Regions from separate parts of the Paenibacillus sp. FSL R5-0345 genome, predicted to be linked through region 2. Evidence: predicted binding sites of a transcription regulator. Region 2 holds the regulator's gene; the other holds the start of a gene.
What was found. Region 2 encodes Rex, which represses fermentation and respiration genes when NADH is low (regulators of the CRP and FNR family bind a similar motif). Its sites were predicted from a motif close to TTGTGAAATATTTCACAA; they were not measured.
Positions count from the first base shown of each region.

Region 1: R50345_RS03280 (flavocytochrome c) is a predicted target of Rex. The motif match lies at 4,528-4,545, and genes of this name have one in related genera.

Region 1 is NZ_CP009281.1:721,180-730,558, reverse strand. Features, by position in the region: gene R50345_RS30080 (DUF4855 domain-containing protein) at 1-1,690, opposite strand, end outside; gene R50345_RS03290 (response regulator transcription factor) at 2,031-2,813, opposite strand; gene R50345_RS30075 (sensor histidine kinase) at 2,788-4,422, opposite strand; gene R50345_RS03280 (flavocytochrome c) at 4,608-6,437, shown strand; gene rlmD (23S rRNA (uracil(1939)-C(5))-methyltransferase RlmD) at 6,722-8,221, opposite strand; gene R50345_RS03270 (diacylglycerol kinase) at 8,402-9,292, opposite strand.
Region 2 is NZ_CP009281.1:4,515,677-4,525,055, forward strand. Features, by position in the region: gene R50345_RS20035 (cell wall elongation regulator TseB-like domain-containing protein) at 240-671, opposite strand; gene R50345_RS20040 (amidohydrolase) at 927-2,228, opposite strand; gene R50345_RS20045 (redox-sensing transcriptional repressor Rex) at 2,218-2,868, opposite strand; gene dinG (ATP-dependent DNA helicase DinG) at 3,002-5,863, opposite strand; gene R50345_RS20055 (tetratricopeptide repeat protein) at 6,000-6,641, opposite strand; gene panD (aspartate 1-decarboxylase) at 6,753-7,136, opposite strand; gene panC (pantoate--beta-alanine ligase) at 7,129-8,019, opposite strand; gene panB (3-methyl-2-oxobutanoate hydroxymethyltransferase) at 8,021-8,887, opposite strand; gene R50345_RS20075 (biotin--[acetyl-CoA-carboxylase] ligase) at 9,224-9,379, opposite strand, start outside.

The DNA of each region.
Region 1 (9,379 bases), 3.0 Mb from region 2:
CTTGGTAATACGATTTGAAGCCATCCTTCATAAGCCCTGTCTTCGCACCGCTGTTCAAGTAATCGATATACCGCTCGCGGAACACGCCGTCCGTCAACATCCGATCATCGAACTCGAGTTCATTGGACATGCCATACTGCTTCGCCAGATTCGCAGAATCCTCCAAGCGTTCGATATCCGTCGGCTCGAAGAAGTAGTTCGGTTGGATCGTCACCGCATCGAAGCCGACATCCTTCCACATGAACGCTTTATAAGCGAAGAAGTGCGGAATCCAGAAGAACTTCAGGTCCTTGCCGCTAATTTGCATGTCATGCAGGGTGCTGCTCACCGAACGGATCAGATCCGGTCCGGATTGGCTTGTGCTGATTTGCTCTTCGAACCAGTACATACCTACAAGCTCGAGGTTAGCGTAACCTTTTGCTTCCCATCTCGATTTGACTTGCTGCAGCCACCATTGAACTGCTTTTTCACGGTTCGCAAGGGCTTTCTCTTTGCCAACGGAATCATTGAAGTTCAGCGATTCTCCACCTTGTTCAATAGCTCCGAAATTAGTGATCGATTCACCTGGATCCGGAATCATGAGGACAACCTTTTCCTTCACGCCAGACTCGTTCAGCGCATCGGATACTTCCTTAGCCGCTGCGTTTAACGCATCCATATCACCGCCTACCGCAAAGGTCTTATCCAGATACCATTGCCAATCTTCCAGATAAGCCCGCCCGCCGAAATCACGACCTGGATTTGGAGAGTTAATGCCAAGATACAGGACGCCGTCGAAGAGTCGATCCTTAATCTTGCCGTCCTTATCGACATAACTAATGTTCGGAATGATCCGTTCTTTTGTCCAGATGCCTAAGTCATTCGCATATTGCCCGTTATACAAAAGTCCAAGATGCTCTATACCCGCTGTCGCTTCGCCTGCCGCCAAGAATTTCGGCGTATGCGTTGGAACAGTTACGGCTCCGGCAACTTTGCCCTCTTCACCGAGGATTTCAATCTCATCCACGAAGGTCATTGCACGCGTATGCATTGTGAATGTTACTTTCACGTACCGAGCATACGCGATTTTCGCATCTGGGCCGATCGCTTTAATACCGTCCTTGTTGCCATCCCACACATAGGTCTCCGTGTATTTACCATCATTCCACAGCTTCTGCGTGGCATTGTCTTTGAGCAGTCCCCAGTTCACCTTGTCATCGGAGACGTACATCGATACCGTGAGTGGCACGAGTACATTGTTCGTTGGCCAATCTTCGAGGAAATTGGCTTTAATACCCGTGAGTGATTTCTTCGCCCCCAAATCAAACACAACTTCGCGTGTCTTACCCAAATGATGTCCAGCCCATGCTACGTCGGATCTATTGCTTGCCCCATATATACCATCCGTAAGTTTGTTGCCTTCATCCGGATTTGAAGCTTCCGGCTCTTGCGACCACTCATAAGATAAGCCCGCTGCAAGATTGTGATAAACCGCCCCATACACTGACGCAATAACACCCTCCGTACCCGCTCCCGGTAGGTCTGATGGATTCGTCACCTCGACCGGATCGGCTTCGCCCGGCGGGTTCACTGGTGTCTGTTCCTCTGTCTGTGTAGGCGGCAGCGCCTCTTCCGCTTGCGCGATCGGCATCATCGTTACGATCATGATCGCAACCATGACGAGAGCTACCCATTGTCTACTCCTCTTCATATCGTACGAACTCCCTTCTGATTCTTGAGTCAAGAAACATCAATCTCCTAAATGGTATGCGCTTCCATTTCAGCTTACCTCGATGCTCTTTCCTCCCTTCCGAGATTCCGACACGCCATAGAAGCTTATAACATATGTCAATGTCCTTATAGTAACATTATGAAAAGTGGCCCTTCTTTCAAATAGATAATTAATGACATCGGGTATACACTTGTTGACATGAAGGCCTTCAACTGTCCTCTAAGCAATCCTCCAAATAAAAAACGCAACCCTCTCGAGGTTGCGTCGTGTTTATATATGGTGGCGCCTAATTGCTGCGGCGTTCTACTAACTTGATGCCCTATCCATAACCGAACGGATGCTTTTTGTACTCTAAGGGGCTTGAGCCGACTCTATTTTTGAACACACGACTAAAATAGTACTGGCTCTTATACCCTACCTTCACGGCCAGATCCCCGATTTTGATATTCGGCATTACGTCATCCAGAATCTCCTTCGCCTTCGATATCCGAAGCTCGGTGACATAGTCAAGGAATGAAGCACCGATTTCTTGCTTCATACGCTTGCTAAGATAGGTTTGGTTGATATGAAATAGCGCTGCTACTCGAGTAATAGACAGCTCCGGATCCTGATAATGACTGTCAATATACTCGGTCACTTTTTGGATAAGCACTGTTCCATCCCCTGTATACCCGGGAAGCCCCAGCTCCTTATCCACCCTGCTTTCATGTGAATGCAAGGGATATTTTGCTTGAAGATGCTCATCGATCCGATGAAGCAGCTTGTTCAGATCACTCTTCGGCACAGGTTTTAATACATAATCGAATGCTTGCAGTTGCACGGCTTGACGCGCATATTCAAAGTTATCGTAGCCGCTGATGATGACAACCAGAACCGACGGGCAGCGTTCGCGCAATATATTTATAAGATCGAGCCCATTCATATTCGGCATGTTGATGTCCACAAGACATACATGTGGTGGGGCTTCCTCCACCATATTCAATGCTTCGTTTGCACTTTTCGCTTCTCCTGCAACTTCAAAAAGATACGAACTCTCCTCAATGTATTGTCGCAAGCCTTTGCGAATGATCGTTTCATCATCGACGATGACAATCTTCCACATCTTCATTCCACTCCCCGTCCAAAGGTATTCGAATGACCATAACGGTAATTCCATCTTCGCTCTTCACTGCAAGGCCATATGGCACCCCGTAAGCTAGTCGAATGCGATGGTTTACACTGTATAGCCCAAAGCCTGTGGCAGAACGATCATATTTATCATCAAGAAGGGCTTGATTCATCTGTTCAAGCTTCTCTTCAGGAATCATAACCCCATTATTTTCAACCTTAATGACCAAATAATCGACCTGTTTATATGCTGTAATCGAAATTTTGCATTTTTGATCCCCAAGTGGCTTAATCCCGTGATAAATCGCATTTTCCACCAACGGCTGCAGCATGAAGCGAACGACTTGGCACTGAGCAAGCTTTTCATCATATCGAAGCTCGTAGTCCAGAATCTCCTCATATCGCACGCCTTGAATATGAAGATAACTCTCGACATGGTACAACTCTTGATCAAGCAGAATGTAGGGACTGCCTGTGCCAAGCCCTAATCGGAAATACGCGCTAAGCGCTTCCACCATCTCCACCACATTGTCTGCTCCATGTTCCATTGCCATCCACTGGATCGTATCCAATGTGTTATATAAAAAGTGCGGCTTGATCTGCTCATGAATCAGTCTGAGTTCCATCTCCTTTCGGTCCTGCTCCACAGCGTATAATTGAACAAGCATGTCATTGAAGCTTCGCCCAAGATCGCCGATCTCATCCGAGCGCGTAACATCTGCTCGTATGGTTTGGTTGCCGTTCTGCACATTTTCCATTACCTGGCGAAGCGACTGAATTGGACGAATAATGGAAGAAGCAAGCAGCATCAGAAAGACAATAAACGCACTACCGATAAGAACGCCTACCAGCAATGCGGTCCGCTGTGTTTTGATCACCGCTAGCGATAGACTTGAATTCGGTACTTCGAGTACGAGCTTCCAGCCTTCCACATTTTGAATTGGAGCCTCAAATACACTCATGTTCTTCTTATCTGCTGCATCCTCCGCTCCATCTCCTTCCCCCAGCTCTCTGCAATCGATGATAAGCTGGCCTGACTGGTCATATAGCATTACATCTTGAGCAATCTCCTTCATCTTCTTAACGGAGACGGCTGCGGCAATATAAGCTACCTCATCATTCACTGATGGATTCAAGCGATAGAGAATGACGACGATTTCGGCTGCATTCGCTTTGGATACGATCGGATTGCTCACCACATAATTGGAATCTGAATTCAGCAGTTTTCGATAGTAGGGTCGGTTTAGTATCGAAAAAGGCTTGTCCTTTGCTGACCAGGAATTTCCGTGAATATCCACCACTCGTATGGATTCGTACTCTACTTGCTTCTTCGCCTCGAACTTATCGATCTCTTGCAGCAATTCATCTCGTGTCCAATGATGGTCCGAAGCTAGAGAAGCAAGCATGTCTATCTCACCGATGCGCTGATTAAACCAATAATCGATCTGGTCGCTGCGTGCATTAACCACTTGCTGCGTTAAGTTCTTATTCAAAGGGACAACCGTATGGTTCATCTCCAAATATATTGTTACAAGTAATGCAATGAACAGCAGCAAGAAGCAGCTTCCTGCAATTAACGTAATTTTTAAGTGAATTGATCTCATTGTAATCATAGCCCTTCACAATATCCGTTTCTTACATGCCCGAAAAAGACAAAAAAACGCTAATCTGTGCAAATACATAATGCTGTACTAAATCTATAATAGGTCTTGTGCATATTTTCACATGAAATAACATTCATGTCTAGGCTAGAGACAAAGGATTTGCCTAGCAAATCTTTCTCTCCCTAATGTATGTAACCAATCCACAACAGAATGAAGGAGATATTATGCGAACTCACACGAAAAAGCTGTTATCTATTCTACTAGTCCTCAGTCTTATGTTCACGCTTGCTGCCTGCGGCGGTAAAGAGGCAGCACCGGCTGCAGATGCAAACGGAGTTCAAGTCTTTGAAGGAGTCGGGCAAGGTAAACATGGCGATATTAAAGTACAAGTTTCCTTATTAGATAACAAGATCACTGACATTAAGGTAACAGAGCACAAGGAAAATGAAGTACTTGCAGAGCCTGTTTATACGCAGCTCAAGCAAGATGTCATGACAACTAACAGTGCAAAAGTTGATGCCATTAGCGGATCTACGGCTACAAGCAAAGGATATCTCGAAGCCATTCAAGATGCAATTACGAAGTCTGGACTTACTCTTGTCGCTGGCGCTGCAGTCAGTGGAAGCAAAGATAAAGAAGAAGCCGAGCAAACCTATGATGTTGTCGTCATCGGTGCCGGGGGTGCTGGTTTTAGTGCGGCTATCGAAGCGAACAGCGCTGGAGCTAATGTAGTTCTGCTCGAGAAAATGCCAGCTGTTGGCGGCAACACATTGATCTCCGGTGGTGAGATGAATGCACCGGACAACTGGGTTGAACGTGCTCTTGGCATCACTGATGACACGGCTGACTTGTTCTATGATGATACGATGAAAGGCGGAGACAACCTCGGGGATCCTAAGATGGTTCGTATTCTTGCCGACAATGCACTAGCATCTGCCGAATGGCTGCGCGATGATATCAAGGTAGAGTTCTTACCTGATCATCTGTTCCAATTTGGAGGCCATTCCAGAAAACGTGCGTTGATTCCTGTAGGTCATACAGGTGCTGAATTAATTACCAAGTTAAAAGCCAAAACAGACGCTGACCGAATCACGATCAAAACGAATATGAAAGCTGAAACCTTGCTCAAGGACGAAAGTGGCAAAGTAACCGGTGTAACTGCGACTTCGGGTACTGGCGACAAGATCACATTCCATGCGAACAAAGGCGTCATCATCGCTACCGGTGGTTTTGGATCCAATGTAGAGATGCGTAAAAAGTATAATCCTAAAATGGATGAAAAATATATGTCTACCGACACACCAGGATCTACAGGTGACGGTATCGTTATGGCAGAAACGATTGGCGCCAAGCTAACAAACATGGAGAATATTCAAACGTATCCAATCTGTAATCCTGAGACAGGTGTTATTTCCCTGGTTGCAGATTCCCGTTTCGATGGTGCGATCCTGATTAACCAAGAAGGCAAGCGTTTCGTTGAGGAATTAGAACGTCGTGACGTTATTTCTAAAGCAATCCTTGCCCAAACGGGCGGATATACGTATCAATTATGGAATCAAGGCATTGAGGATATCGGTAAAACGATCGAAGTTCATCAAGACGAATACGATCAACTCGTTAAACAAGGCTTGCTCTTTAAAGCCGATACGATTGAAGAGGCGGCTGATTTCTTCAAAATTGACGTGAACAATTTGAAAGAAACAATTAATAAAGTAAATGATTATGCGAAAACAGGTAAAGACCTTGATTTCAAACATCGCGGTGGATTGAAATCTCTTGAAAAAGGCCCTTACTACATCGAAAAAGCTGTACCATCCGTTCACCATACAATGGGCGGATTGGTGATCGACGAGAAGACTCGCGTATTGAATGAAAAAGGCGAAGTCATCCCTGGGCTGTTCGCTGCAGGTGAAGTAACAGGGGTCATTCATGGTGCAAACCGTCTTGGCGGTAATGCCATCGCTGATATCTTCACCTTCGGCCGGATTGCAGGCAAACAAGTTGTAGCAGAGTAATCTTATGTTTGTGTAACTGCTCTATTAATAAGTTAGCCTTAAAAACGTGCAAGATAGTTTGTTGAGTGCAGGTTGACTGCTAACTTTCAAGCTGCCTCTATGACATAGCAAACCGCCCTGTAAGCAACATTGCAAACAGGGCGGTTTTTTATGGTGGAGCCTAGGGGCTACGCTCGTCTAACTAGTGGCTCTTTTATCATTCTCCATTAATGGAATTAAAATTGCCCAATTATTTAGTGTCTACTTGACAAGCGTTCCTTCAAATTTCCTAGACACTGGAAAACTCAAGTAAGTAAAGGGGGTTGAATCACTGGTACATCCCTCACCAGCACCGCCACCGACTCCACATGCACCGTATGCGGGAACATATCCACCGGAGTTACCTCCACTGTCTTATACCCGCCATCCTCGAGCACCCGCAAGTCTCTTGCCAGAGTCGATGGATTACACGATACATACACCACACGCTCCGGCTTCATCGCCAGAATCGTCTCCAAAAGTCGTGGATCGCAGCCCTTACGCGGAGGATCAACCACGATAACATCTGCTGTAATCCCCTGCTCTTTCCAGTTAGGGATTACATCCTCAGATGCACCTACCTCAAACACTACATTATCCATACCATTCAAAGTGGCGTTCGCCCGTGCATCCTCAATCGCTTCGCGTACGATTTCTACACCGTAGACCTGCTTAGCATGCTGTGCAAGGAACAATGAAATCGTACCGATCCCACAATAAGCATCTATAACAGTCTCGTTACCCGTTAGCCCTGCATATTCCACCGTCTTACCATAGAGGACCTCGGTTTGTGCCGGGTTAACCTGATAAAAAGAACGGGCAGAAATCGCGAATTTCACATCGCCGATATAATCGTAAATAACATCGTTCCCCCAAAGGGTACGGGTTGTATCTCCAAAGATTACGTTTGTCTGCTTAGTATTCACGTTCTGGCAGATGCTTGTTACGGCTGGGATTTCGCGGCGGATCTCTGCTATCCATTCGTCAACATTCGGAATACGGTCACCGTTAGTAACAAGGACAACCATCATCTCACCAGTACGGAAGGCTTTCTTTACTACGACATGACGCAGTAAGCCTTTGCCAGATTCTTCGTCGTAAGCAGTAATGCCAAGCTTGCGTCCGATATCTTTCACCTTGCGTACAACGTCATCATTATCTTCATGCTGAATTAAGCATGTTTCCATATCGATGATGCGGTGACTGCCGCGCGCGTAGAAACCGCCCACAAGGCCGCCTTCTGTTACGCCGATCGGCACCTGAGCCTTGTTGCGATATCGCCAAGGCTCGTCCATGCCCAGTGTTGGACGGACGAGAATACCCTCTGTCAGAGCCGCCTCAGCGTCTCCGCCAGCAGCCCCACCACTCACCCGGAGCTTCCCAATCCGCTCCAGGTTGTCCACCACCAGCTGCCGTTTCCACGTCAGCTGTGCGGCGTAGTCCATATGCTGCAGCTGGCAGCCGCCGCATTGGTCATAGATCTCGCAAGGCGCCGCAATGCGGGCGCTGCTCGCCTCTATTAAATTCAGCAGCTTGGCGTAGCCATACTGCTTCTTTGTCTTGAGCACCTTTGCCCGGACCTTCTCCCCGGGAAGCGCTCCCTGCACAAAAAGGGTAAAGCCTTCTACGCGGCCTACCCCTTCACCTTCATGGGTCATGCCGATGATATCGAGCATAACCTCATCATTTTTATTCACAGGCAGTCCGGCGACAGGCGCCTTGCCGACTGGGCGGCTGGTGCTGCGTCCACTGCGGTGTTTACTCATTATTTATTGTTCCTTCTTTCATTATCATCGCTGTATAAACCCAATTAAATGTCTTCGATCATTATCATCGCTGTATAAACCCAATTAAATGTCTTCAATCATTATCATCACTGTAAATCTCACAGTGTCTTCGATCAAAGATCATCGCTATATATACCTACAATATCTGTCCATTGACCCTTAGTTATTCTCAGCAAAAATCCGCAAATGCTGTGGCAAAATCCGGAATCGCCCTGGCAGTTCTCCGCCTAGCTCGCCGTCCAAATTCAATTGGACATGCCCTGGAGAGATTACATCCATCGCATCCGTACGGAAGTATATAACCTTCTTATCGTTCAAATGCTCGCCGCGAAGGGCTAATCTGACCAAACGGACAAACTCCGCTAGGTTGCATTTTTTAACCGCAATAACATCTAACAGACCATCATCGATACGAGCGCCGGGAGCAAGCTTTTCAAAGCCACCAACAGAATTCGTATTAGCAATCAGGAACAGCATGAACTCATCATGAATGACTTCTTGACCATTAGCACGAATGATTAGTTCCTGAGGAGAGAGGCTGACCATTTTTTCAATACCTTTTAAATAATACGCAAGCTGCCCTATCATGGTCTTCAGCTTACTAGGAACTTCATAAGTCAGTTCGGTTAGACTACCGCCGCCTGCTATATTAATAAAATAACGGTCATTTGCCTTACCGATATCAATCGGACGTGTCTCTTGGCGAATGATCAGATCACAGGAATCTTCCCAGTTCTTCGGGATCCCCATTGCACGTGCAAAATCATTGGTAGTACCAAGCGGCAAAACGCCGAGTGGGGGAAGATTAGGCTTCTCCGCCATACCATTAATAACCTCATTTAAAGTGCCATCGCCACCGGCTGCTATGATCAAATCATAACCGCGTTCTACTGCATCTGCAGCAGCTAACATAGCATCGCCTTCTCCGGTTGTTGCATGGCAGGAGGCCTCAATGCCACCCATATCCAGCCGGTCCAAAATATCGGCGAGCCGCTTCTTCATCTCTTCCCGTCCAGAAGTGGGATTATAAATCAATCTCGCAGTTTTCATTACCGGAACGCCACCTGTTTTTATAATAGAATAACCTAATTGATTATACCTAATTCGGACCACTACAATCAATGTTAAAGGCCCTTT
Region 2 (9,379 bases):
TTTTATTTTTTTCCAATTCATTAAATATATTGATTTATTTCAACGAAAAAAAAGAGCCGTTACTTGTCGTTAACAGGCTTATTTCCACATGTGTTTTTTAAATAAAAATATATAAAAACTACCTACTTAGTATATCACAAATAGTACATTACGAGTATATCAAAATAATCCATCATATTAACGAAAACAAGCGAACCATAAATGGTCCGCTTGTTTCTAGTATAGTACTCTTGTTTATTTTAGCGGCTGGGTAAACTATATCCTTCACCCATTCGAGCTCCATCTGAGAACCGATAAAATTGATAATAATACCGACCGCTTTGTTTATAAAAAAGCTGCCATGCATACTCTCCGTTATATACCCCCGGCAACAACCGCTCGATACTAACGTCCGGAAGATCAGCTTTAATTATGCTGCGTATTTTCGCTTCAGAGGTCCCTTTACTCAGTTCCTCAGCATATACTGCGTCGTTGCCTTCTGCAAACTTCCCGTCTACAGTAAAGCGTACCCATACCATTAACTCGGTCCCGGATTGATTCTTCCCTGTTAAGACCCAGTACACTGCATTTTCATCCCACACGGATTTCTGTGCTTTAGTTACCTCTGTCAGACCAGCGCTGGTTTTGGCGATATCCTTAGCAATATCTCGCTCGTTCCATTGATCTTTCATAATATAGGCATAGAACTGGATAAGTCCAAACAGAAGGAGCAGAATCAGAACTGACCCCAGGAGGATCCATTTTTTCCTTTTCTTCAAGGTGCAGCTCCCTTTCTAGTAATATATCTTTTTTGATTATATAACACACCCGTGTGTTTATCCAAAGTTTCATATTCATTCATATAAATTCTTATATTTACAGAAAAGGCCGTAACTTTTGCAAACGCAGAAAGTCACAGCCTTACAGTTAATTCTTATCATCTTAGACTACCGCTTGAGCAGCCCCTCAAAGGATTCTTGCGCCTTACGACGGATAGCTTCCTCATCTAACGTTACACATTGTCCATGTTTTACAACCTGTTTACCATTCACCCATACATGCTCAACATCCTTGGCACTGGCAGAGTATACAGCATGAGACAGCAAATCTGTGTGCGGTAGTAAATGCGGCTGGTCTATATCAATCGCGATAAAGTCAGCTTTCATGCCTACAGCGAGCCTGCCCACATCATTTAAAAAGATAGACTTCGCGCCATACTCTGTAGCCATACTCAGAGCTTCCGGAGCCGGTACAGCCGTAGGATCACCACTTACACCTTTATGGATAAGTGCTGCAAGACGCATCTCTTCAAACATATCCAAGTTATTATTACTTGCCGCGCCATCTGTACCCAACGACACCTTCACACCGGCCTTTAGAAGATCCGTAACACGAGCAACTCCACTAGCCAGTTTTAGATTACTTCCCGGGTTATGAGATACACCTACATTATGACGAGCCAGAATCTCGATCTCTTCATCATTCAAATGAACGCCATGAGCAACAATAGACGGACGTGTGAACATTCCAAGCTTCTCTAAATGAGCTACAGGCCGCAGTCCGTAATCCACTACATTCTGCTCCACTTCGCGTTTCGTTTCGGACATATGGGTATGCATCGGTAAATCCAAATCATGCGCCGCCTGTACAAACTTAACAAAGAAATCCGGCGGGCAAGTATATGGAGCGTGTGGCGAGATCATCGTTGTAATTCTACCGTCAGCCTTTCCATGCCAGTTCCGTGCAAAAGAAATCGCTTCCGCAAGCTTGTGATTCTGTACTTCCTCTGGACAAAGACCGATCACGCCTCTCATCAATACAGAACGGATACCTGACAATTCGACCACCTCAGCTACTCGATCCATATGATCATACATATCCAGGAAGGTTGTAGTGCCACCTTTCAGCATTTCCAGAACAGACAAGGAGGTTCCCCAGTACACATCTTCTCCGGTGAATTTCTCTTCCATCGGCCACATTTTTTCCTGAAGCCACACTTGAAGCGCTAAATCATCTCCATAACCACGAAGCAATGACATTGCGGCATGGCCGTGTGTGTTTACCAGACCAGGCATAAACAACAGACGACTGCCATCAACAACTTGCACACCTTCTTCCATCAAAGGCTCTTCTTTTCCTATGTAAGTGATCAAATCATCTTCAATAGTCATATATCCACTAAGAACAGGCTCATCCGTTCCCGGAATAAGAAAACGCCCGCCTTTGATAATCGTTTTACTACTCTTCATTTCCGCTTTCTTCCTTTCCGTCTTTCAAATAATAAGCAAGACTTTGCAAATCCGTTGTAAAATCGGCTGCATGAACCCGGATATTCGGTGGTGTTTTTAGAATCACTGGTGCAAAATTCAAAATCGCCTCAATGCCAGATTCAATAAGAATATCTGCTACATTCTGCGCTTCTGAGTCAGGTACAGTAATAATCCCAATTCGAATGCCTTGCTCACGAACTGTCTGACCTAGCTCTTCCATGGGTTGAACCGTAAGAGAGTTGATTTTCCGCCCTACCTTAGGTGCATAAGAATCAAATATAGCGGTAATCTTCATAGTATCTTTCAGATAAGCATTATAATTAGATAATGCATGTCCAAGGTTACCGGCACCTACTAATGCCACATTCAGCTGTTGGTCCAGCTTCAAAATATGACGGATTTTCTCAATAAGATAAGTTACGTCATACCCAATACCTTTTCTGCCGAAGTCTCCAAAATACGCTAAATCTTTACGGATTTGAGCGGGATTCAGATCAAGTTTTTGTCCTAATTCTTGCGAGGAAACGGTTAATATTTCACGTTTCTGAAGATCATTCAAGAAACGTAAGTACACAGGAAGTCTGCGAACAACGGCTTCTGATATTTTATCCGATTTCATAATTTACCTCCTAATTTAAGTACTATTCTGTTTGAATCCTATTAAAATTTCTGTACCTCGTCTCAATGAAGAGCGGTATTCTCTTATACCGCCCTTCATTGTGGAGTGATTAATTAAACAGAAGATGTCCTTCTTAAGAAACGCCTCCGTCTTCCAACCACTCTGCTATACGAGGAACCATTTGATCCGTAAGCATATGTTCCATTTTCGGGCCAGGCAACGAATAAAGGAAATACTTTCCATAATGAGATTCGATAACCCTAGTGTCATACACTATAACAATACCCCGATCCTGCGCTGTCCGTACCAGTCTTCCAAATCCTTGCTTGAAGCGGATAACTGCCTGAGGCACCGACAATTTCATAAACGGATTCTTCTTCTGGGCTTGTAATAACTCAGACTTCGCTTCCGCTAGAGGGTGATTAGGCGGTTGAAATGGAAGCCTCACGATGGCTAAGCATGTCAATGCCTCACCCGGAATATCTACTCCCTCCCAGAAGCTGCTAGTTCCAAGCAGAACTGAAGCAGCACTGTCCTGAAAGCGTCGAATCAGCTTACTGCGGCTTCCACCTTCCACGCCTTGACCTAGCACCGTGATTTCTTGTGAGGCTAGAGCTTCTTTCAGAGGATCGTAAACTTGGCGCAGCATCTTGTAAGAAGTAAACAGAACAAGCATCCGTCCGCGTGTCGTAATCGCCGCTTCTGCTAGTGACTGTACGAGCGTATCGACAAATCGGGCATCACCCACACTGCCCTTCACACTAGGGAAATCCCGTGGAATTACTAATAGTGCCTGCTCCCGATACTTAAAGGGAGAAGGAAGGAGAGATGTCATTAGACGCCCCTCTTCCGCAGCTTCATTAAGTCCGAGATTATCAATCATAAACTGGAATGATTTATCGACAGAAAGCGTCGCCGAGGTTAACACAATACTTTTCTTTTTGTGGAAGAACAGCTCTTTAAGCTGGGTACTAACATCAACAGGGACGGCATATAACTGTAGCGATTTGCTGCGATAATTTCCATTCGCCTCCAGCCAATATACTACATTCTCGTCGTTTAATCCCATAAAAAACCGTACTTGCTCACGTATAGAAGCTAAATCCTTAAATAAGCCGCTAATATCGGTTACTAAACTATCTGAAGAAGATTGACCTTCTTGATCACGCATCTCATTAAGCATCTTATCACCCTTACGGATAATTTCGCTTAATGTCAGATTTATAGTATTCTCCAAAGCAACCAATTCATCCCAATCTTTCGGTTTACGGGTAGGAAGTAACCGCATGACTAGCTGTCCAGCTTCTTCCGCCGCTGCATTGCTACGTTCCGGCAAGAGGCTAAATAGCTTGTCACTAAGTAGATCCCAGGTTTCTTTTACAGTAAGCAGATCTGGATAGATTCTATCGATAACTCCGCTCCATTCAGAAGCTTCCTCACTGCCTGATGACTGAAGCATTTGACGAAGCGTTGGGAGTTGGCCGTTACGACTATCCTTGTATAATCGGGACAGCGTGTGAGCCACCGTGAAATGCTTCATATGCATACCTAAATGCTTGCCAGCCACGTCCTCCAGATGATGGGCCTCATCAATAACAAGATGTTCATAGGCCGGGAGTAGCTGGTGCCCAGCCTTAACATCTGCGAAAAGCTTAGAATGGTTCGTAATAACCACGTCAGCAATACCCGCTTCATGTTTTGCCCGATGGTAATAACATTTGCGGAACCAAGGACAGGAGCGACCGAGACAAGAATCGGTATCGCTTGCTACCGTCTCCCAGAAATCTCCGCCACGACCGCTTAAATTGAGCTCTTCGTCATCCCCTGATTCACTTTGTGTCAGCCAAACGATCATCTGAGCCGCAGTAAGTGCATCTTCCCTTGGACTTATAAAGTCTTTTTTATTAATTTTATGTTCAAACTTACGAAGACACAAATAATGCCCTCTGCCTTTAAAAATCGCAGCTTTAAATGGAAATGGAACTACCTGTGTTAACAAAGGAATATCACGCTCACGCAATTGATCCTGCAGATTAATGGTATGAGTGCTGACCATAACTTTCTCATTAGTACGAACACTTTGGTATATGGCAGGCAACAAATAACCAAGCGATTTGCCGGTTCCTGTCCCTGCTTCGATCAATAGATGTTTGTCTTCGGCAAGTGCCGTAATCACCTCATTGATCATAATATCCTGAGCTTCTCGGCTTTCATACTGTGGCAAAGTGTCTTTAAGCCGTTTAGTTACTTCATCCATATAATCTGTAAATGATAAATTCTGTAGCGGATTCTCAGCATGCTCGTCACGAGGTGGAGCTAGTTCATTCCAATCCCCTACTGCAAGCGCTAATTGACGATAGAAAGTCAGATCACCTTCGGGTTGAAGCGTCTCCGCTTCCCGTTCACGCAGCAGACCATCAAAATACCAACCTAAATCACTATCTTCTTCGGTAAACAGCTCACATAGTCGCTGGATGGTGAGTAACGGTAAACTGTAAAGCTCCTCCAGACATTTCAACAAGACAAGAGCTGTCGCCAGTGCATCACTATCTGCCTGATGCGGACGATCATGTGTCACTCCAAAATGTGCACTAACTGACCCTAGTTGATAGGATGTTAGGGAAGGAAAGCAGATTTTTAGAAAATCAATCGTATCTAAAATCCGCCCTTGAAATGGTAAATACCCACATCGATCTAAAGCATTTTGCAAAAAATGGAAGTCGAATGCGACATTATGCCCTACAAGCACAACATCATCCAAGAGTGGAACAAGCTCCATCATCATCTCATCCAGCTCAGGCGCATCCTTTACATCATCGTCGGTAATCCCCGTCAGACCAGTTATAAAAGGAGGTATCGGCGTTCCGGGCTTGACGTAGGAACCATATACCCGGGAGATGGACCGGTCTTCTTCTATAATTGCAAGGCCAACCTGGATAATTTCACCCACGGATTGGGTTCCCGTTGTTTCAAAATCAAGCACGGCAAATTTCATTATAATTCTATTCCCTTTCAATTGAGACTCTTAATCAGCATAACAGAAGTTGCGAAAAAAGGCGATGCACACCACTGGTTCAGGGGATGCATCGCTTGAATGAAAATGCGGAATAATAAACCGTAAACGTAATAATTTACAATAATGAAACAAGCTGATTTCCGAAATGAAGCTTTCCTCCACGGCGGCGGCAAACCTCCAAATTAACCGTTGGTTCAGGAAGTGCAGGGTCAAGCTGCAACGAGAGGCCAAACAGCTCCTGCGCTTCATTGAAGCGTTCCTGTGAAGCCCGGATGCAGCCTAAAGCATTATAAACCATTGCTTTCAGCTTGGTTTCCCGTATCAAACCGAGCATATGGTTCAAATGACTCCACGCTGCTTCCCCATCCCCTTCCTGAAGGTAAGAGATGGCTAAATATAAGCGAGCAGCCAAACTATCCGGATATTGCGCAATAACTTCCTTAAACTGCTCAATACATTTTCCATACATCAGCAGCTTATAATACCCCTGGCCTCTAACAAAAGTATCCATGCAGAGCTCGGGTGCTTCCTGCTCTGGCATGTCCTCTTCAACCACAGTCGTAAAATCTACACTTTCACGAAAGTGACTTAGCTTCTCTGCAAAGGCCAGCCATTCATCCATTACTTTATCGCTTAGTCGGTGCAGCATATTATAATTGCATAAAAGCTCATTCCGGCGGGCACCCTCCGCTGTAGGGTAATCTGTAACGATCTCCTGAAGCACCTTGTTCATTTCAGCAAACAAATGTTGAAACATGGGCTATCCCCCTTTACTGAAGATGAAATCAGTTCAGCTTGCCTGACTTCATTTTCTGCGAGAACGGGGTCTTTCATCCCTGCCATTCATTACATGGCGTAAGTCCATTATTTAAGCGATTGTAGCATGCAATTCATGATCAGCCAGCTTGACGGGTCTGTTGTTCTCATCCACGAATACCACTGTTGGCTTATGCGACTCCAGTTCTTCCGAAGACAACATCGCATATGAAATAATAATTACTGTATCTCCTGGTTGAACAAGACGGGCGGCTGCACCATTCAGACAGATCACACCACTTCCGCGAGGTCCAGGAATAACATACGTTTCTAACCGTGAACCATTATTGTTATCCACGATCTGTACTTTTTCATTTTCAAGAATATCTGCCGCTTCCATTAAGTTCTCATCAATGGTAATACTACCCACATAATTCAAGTTCGCTTCTGTCACCGTAGCGCGGTGAATTTTGGATTTCATCATATGTCTAAACAAGAGCGGCAACCTCCTTTGGAATAAATACATTATTGTCAATTAAGCGTGTTCTGCCAAACTTCACAGCAAGCGCTATAATAATTTCCCCTTCTACATCCGTTATTAAAGCTTCGTGGTCTAAACTTTCCAGATTAGGGAATGTCAGTATTTCCGCATAATCAATGACCGCCAAAGGAGAGCTGGAAATAACCGATGTCAACAATTCCCGCACTTCAGCAACGGTTCTTACTTTTCCTTCTTCAATGGACTGACGTGCTTCACGTAAGGAACGAGATAGCACTAATGCCTGACTACGTTCCTCCGAAGATAAGAATACGTTTCGTGAGCTAAGCGCAAGTCCATCCCCTTCACGAATGATAGGGCAAGGTACAATTTCAACATTCATATTCAAATCGGACACCATTCGGCGAAGCACTGCTACTTGCTGGGCATCCTTTAGTCCAAAGAAAGCATAATCCGGCTGCACGATATTAAATAGTTTATTCACAACCGTAGTTACGCCATTAAAATGCCCTGGGCGCGAAGCTCCGCAAAGTCGAGTAGTAAGCTCAGATACTGAGACTGTAGTCCGAGTAGGCTGCGGATACATTTCTTCTACACTGGGGATAAATACAATATCGACCCCTTCGCGTTCCGCCAGCTCCAAATCACGATCTTCATCGCGCGGATAGGAATCATAATCCTCATTCGGTCCAAACTGCAGCGGGTTCACAAATATGCTCATAACCACCGTGTTGCTCATTTCTCCTGCCCGCCGAAGCAGACTGGCATGTCCTTCGTGAAGATATCCCATGGTTGGAACAAAACCAATCGGGGTATGCCCACCTTGTCTCATATACTCCAAAGCTTCGCGCAGCTGCTCAATGCTTCTGACAACTCTCATCTTATTTCCCATCCTTTCCGGCACCGCCGTATAAAGATTCCAGAACGGTTTCATCTGCCTTAAAAACATGGCCTTCATCTGGGAACGAGCGATCCTTCACTTCTTGCACATATTGACTAATCCCCTCACGAATTACATTACCCACATCCGCATAGGTTTTGACAAAACGTTTCTCACGATAGGGTGAGGCATACCGCAGCAAATCATGGAAAACCAATACCTGACCGTCACAATAACGGCCTGCACCAATCCCAATGGTCGGAATGCTCAGTGCCTCAGAAATCGCTTGTGCGACTTCTTCTGTCACCAGCTCCAGTACGACTGCAAATGCACCGGCTGCTTCAAGCGCCTTGGCCTCATCCATCAGACGTTTTGCGTCTTTGGCGTCCTTACCTTGAATACGGTAGCCACCAATCATATTTACCGATTGTGGTGTAAGTCCAATATGTCCAAGCACAGGGACTCCCGCAGCTACAACTGCAGCGACTGTCTCACAAATTTCGAGACCGCCTTCCATTTTGACGGCATGAGCCCGCCCTTCCTGCATCAGTCTGCGCACACCCCGCAGGGTCTCATCTACACTTCCGTGATAGGTCATAAACGGCATATCTGCCACAATGAACGTATTTTGTGCGCCTCGAGTTACGGAACGAGTATGGTAGACCATATCGTCAATCGTAACGGGTAAAGTTGTATCATATCCAAGTACCACGTTTCCCAGGGAGTCACCCACCAGGATAAGGTCGATACCGGCTTCTTCAGCAAGTAGAGCCGATGGGTAATCATAAGCGGTCAACATACTCAACCGTTCACCATCTGCTTTCATTTTTTTCATTTTCACAATATTAAGTGCTTGTTTGTTTGCCATTTCTCTCTTCGTCCTCCTTTTTGAAATAACATCCCCGTAAAAATCGCAACAAAAAAACCCTTTAGCAATCATTTGCTAAAAAGGTCCGAAGGGCAAAAAAGAGTCACTCGCGATCGTCCCTTCTGTCTCGGTCCTTACGGCTCAGAGCAGAATCCAACGTAACCGTCTAACGCAGTTATGAAGGTAATTCCAATAATAAAAACATTATAAATTCATCAGATCAAGAGTACAGTTCGTAAAACGATACCGCCTCCGACCCATAGTATATCAAAAAGGACTCGGAATTACACGAAAAAAATATGACAAGGGATGACACCCCTGCCATATTGAAAAGACTTATAAAAGCTCAATTTCACCTGAGCATACATTTAAAATGTCCCCTGAGCTATTTTTAAGGAGTAGTCCGCCTAAGTTGTCCAGACCTACTACGACGCCTTCAGAACGCCCTTGAGGGCTATTCAGGGCGATTTGGCGACCCAATGTAACTGACAT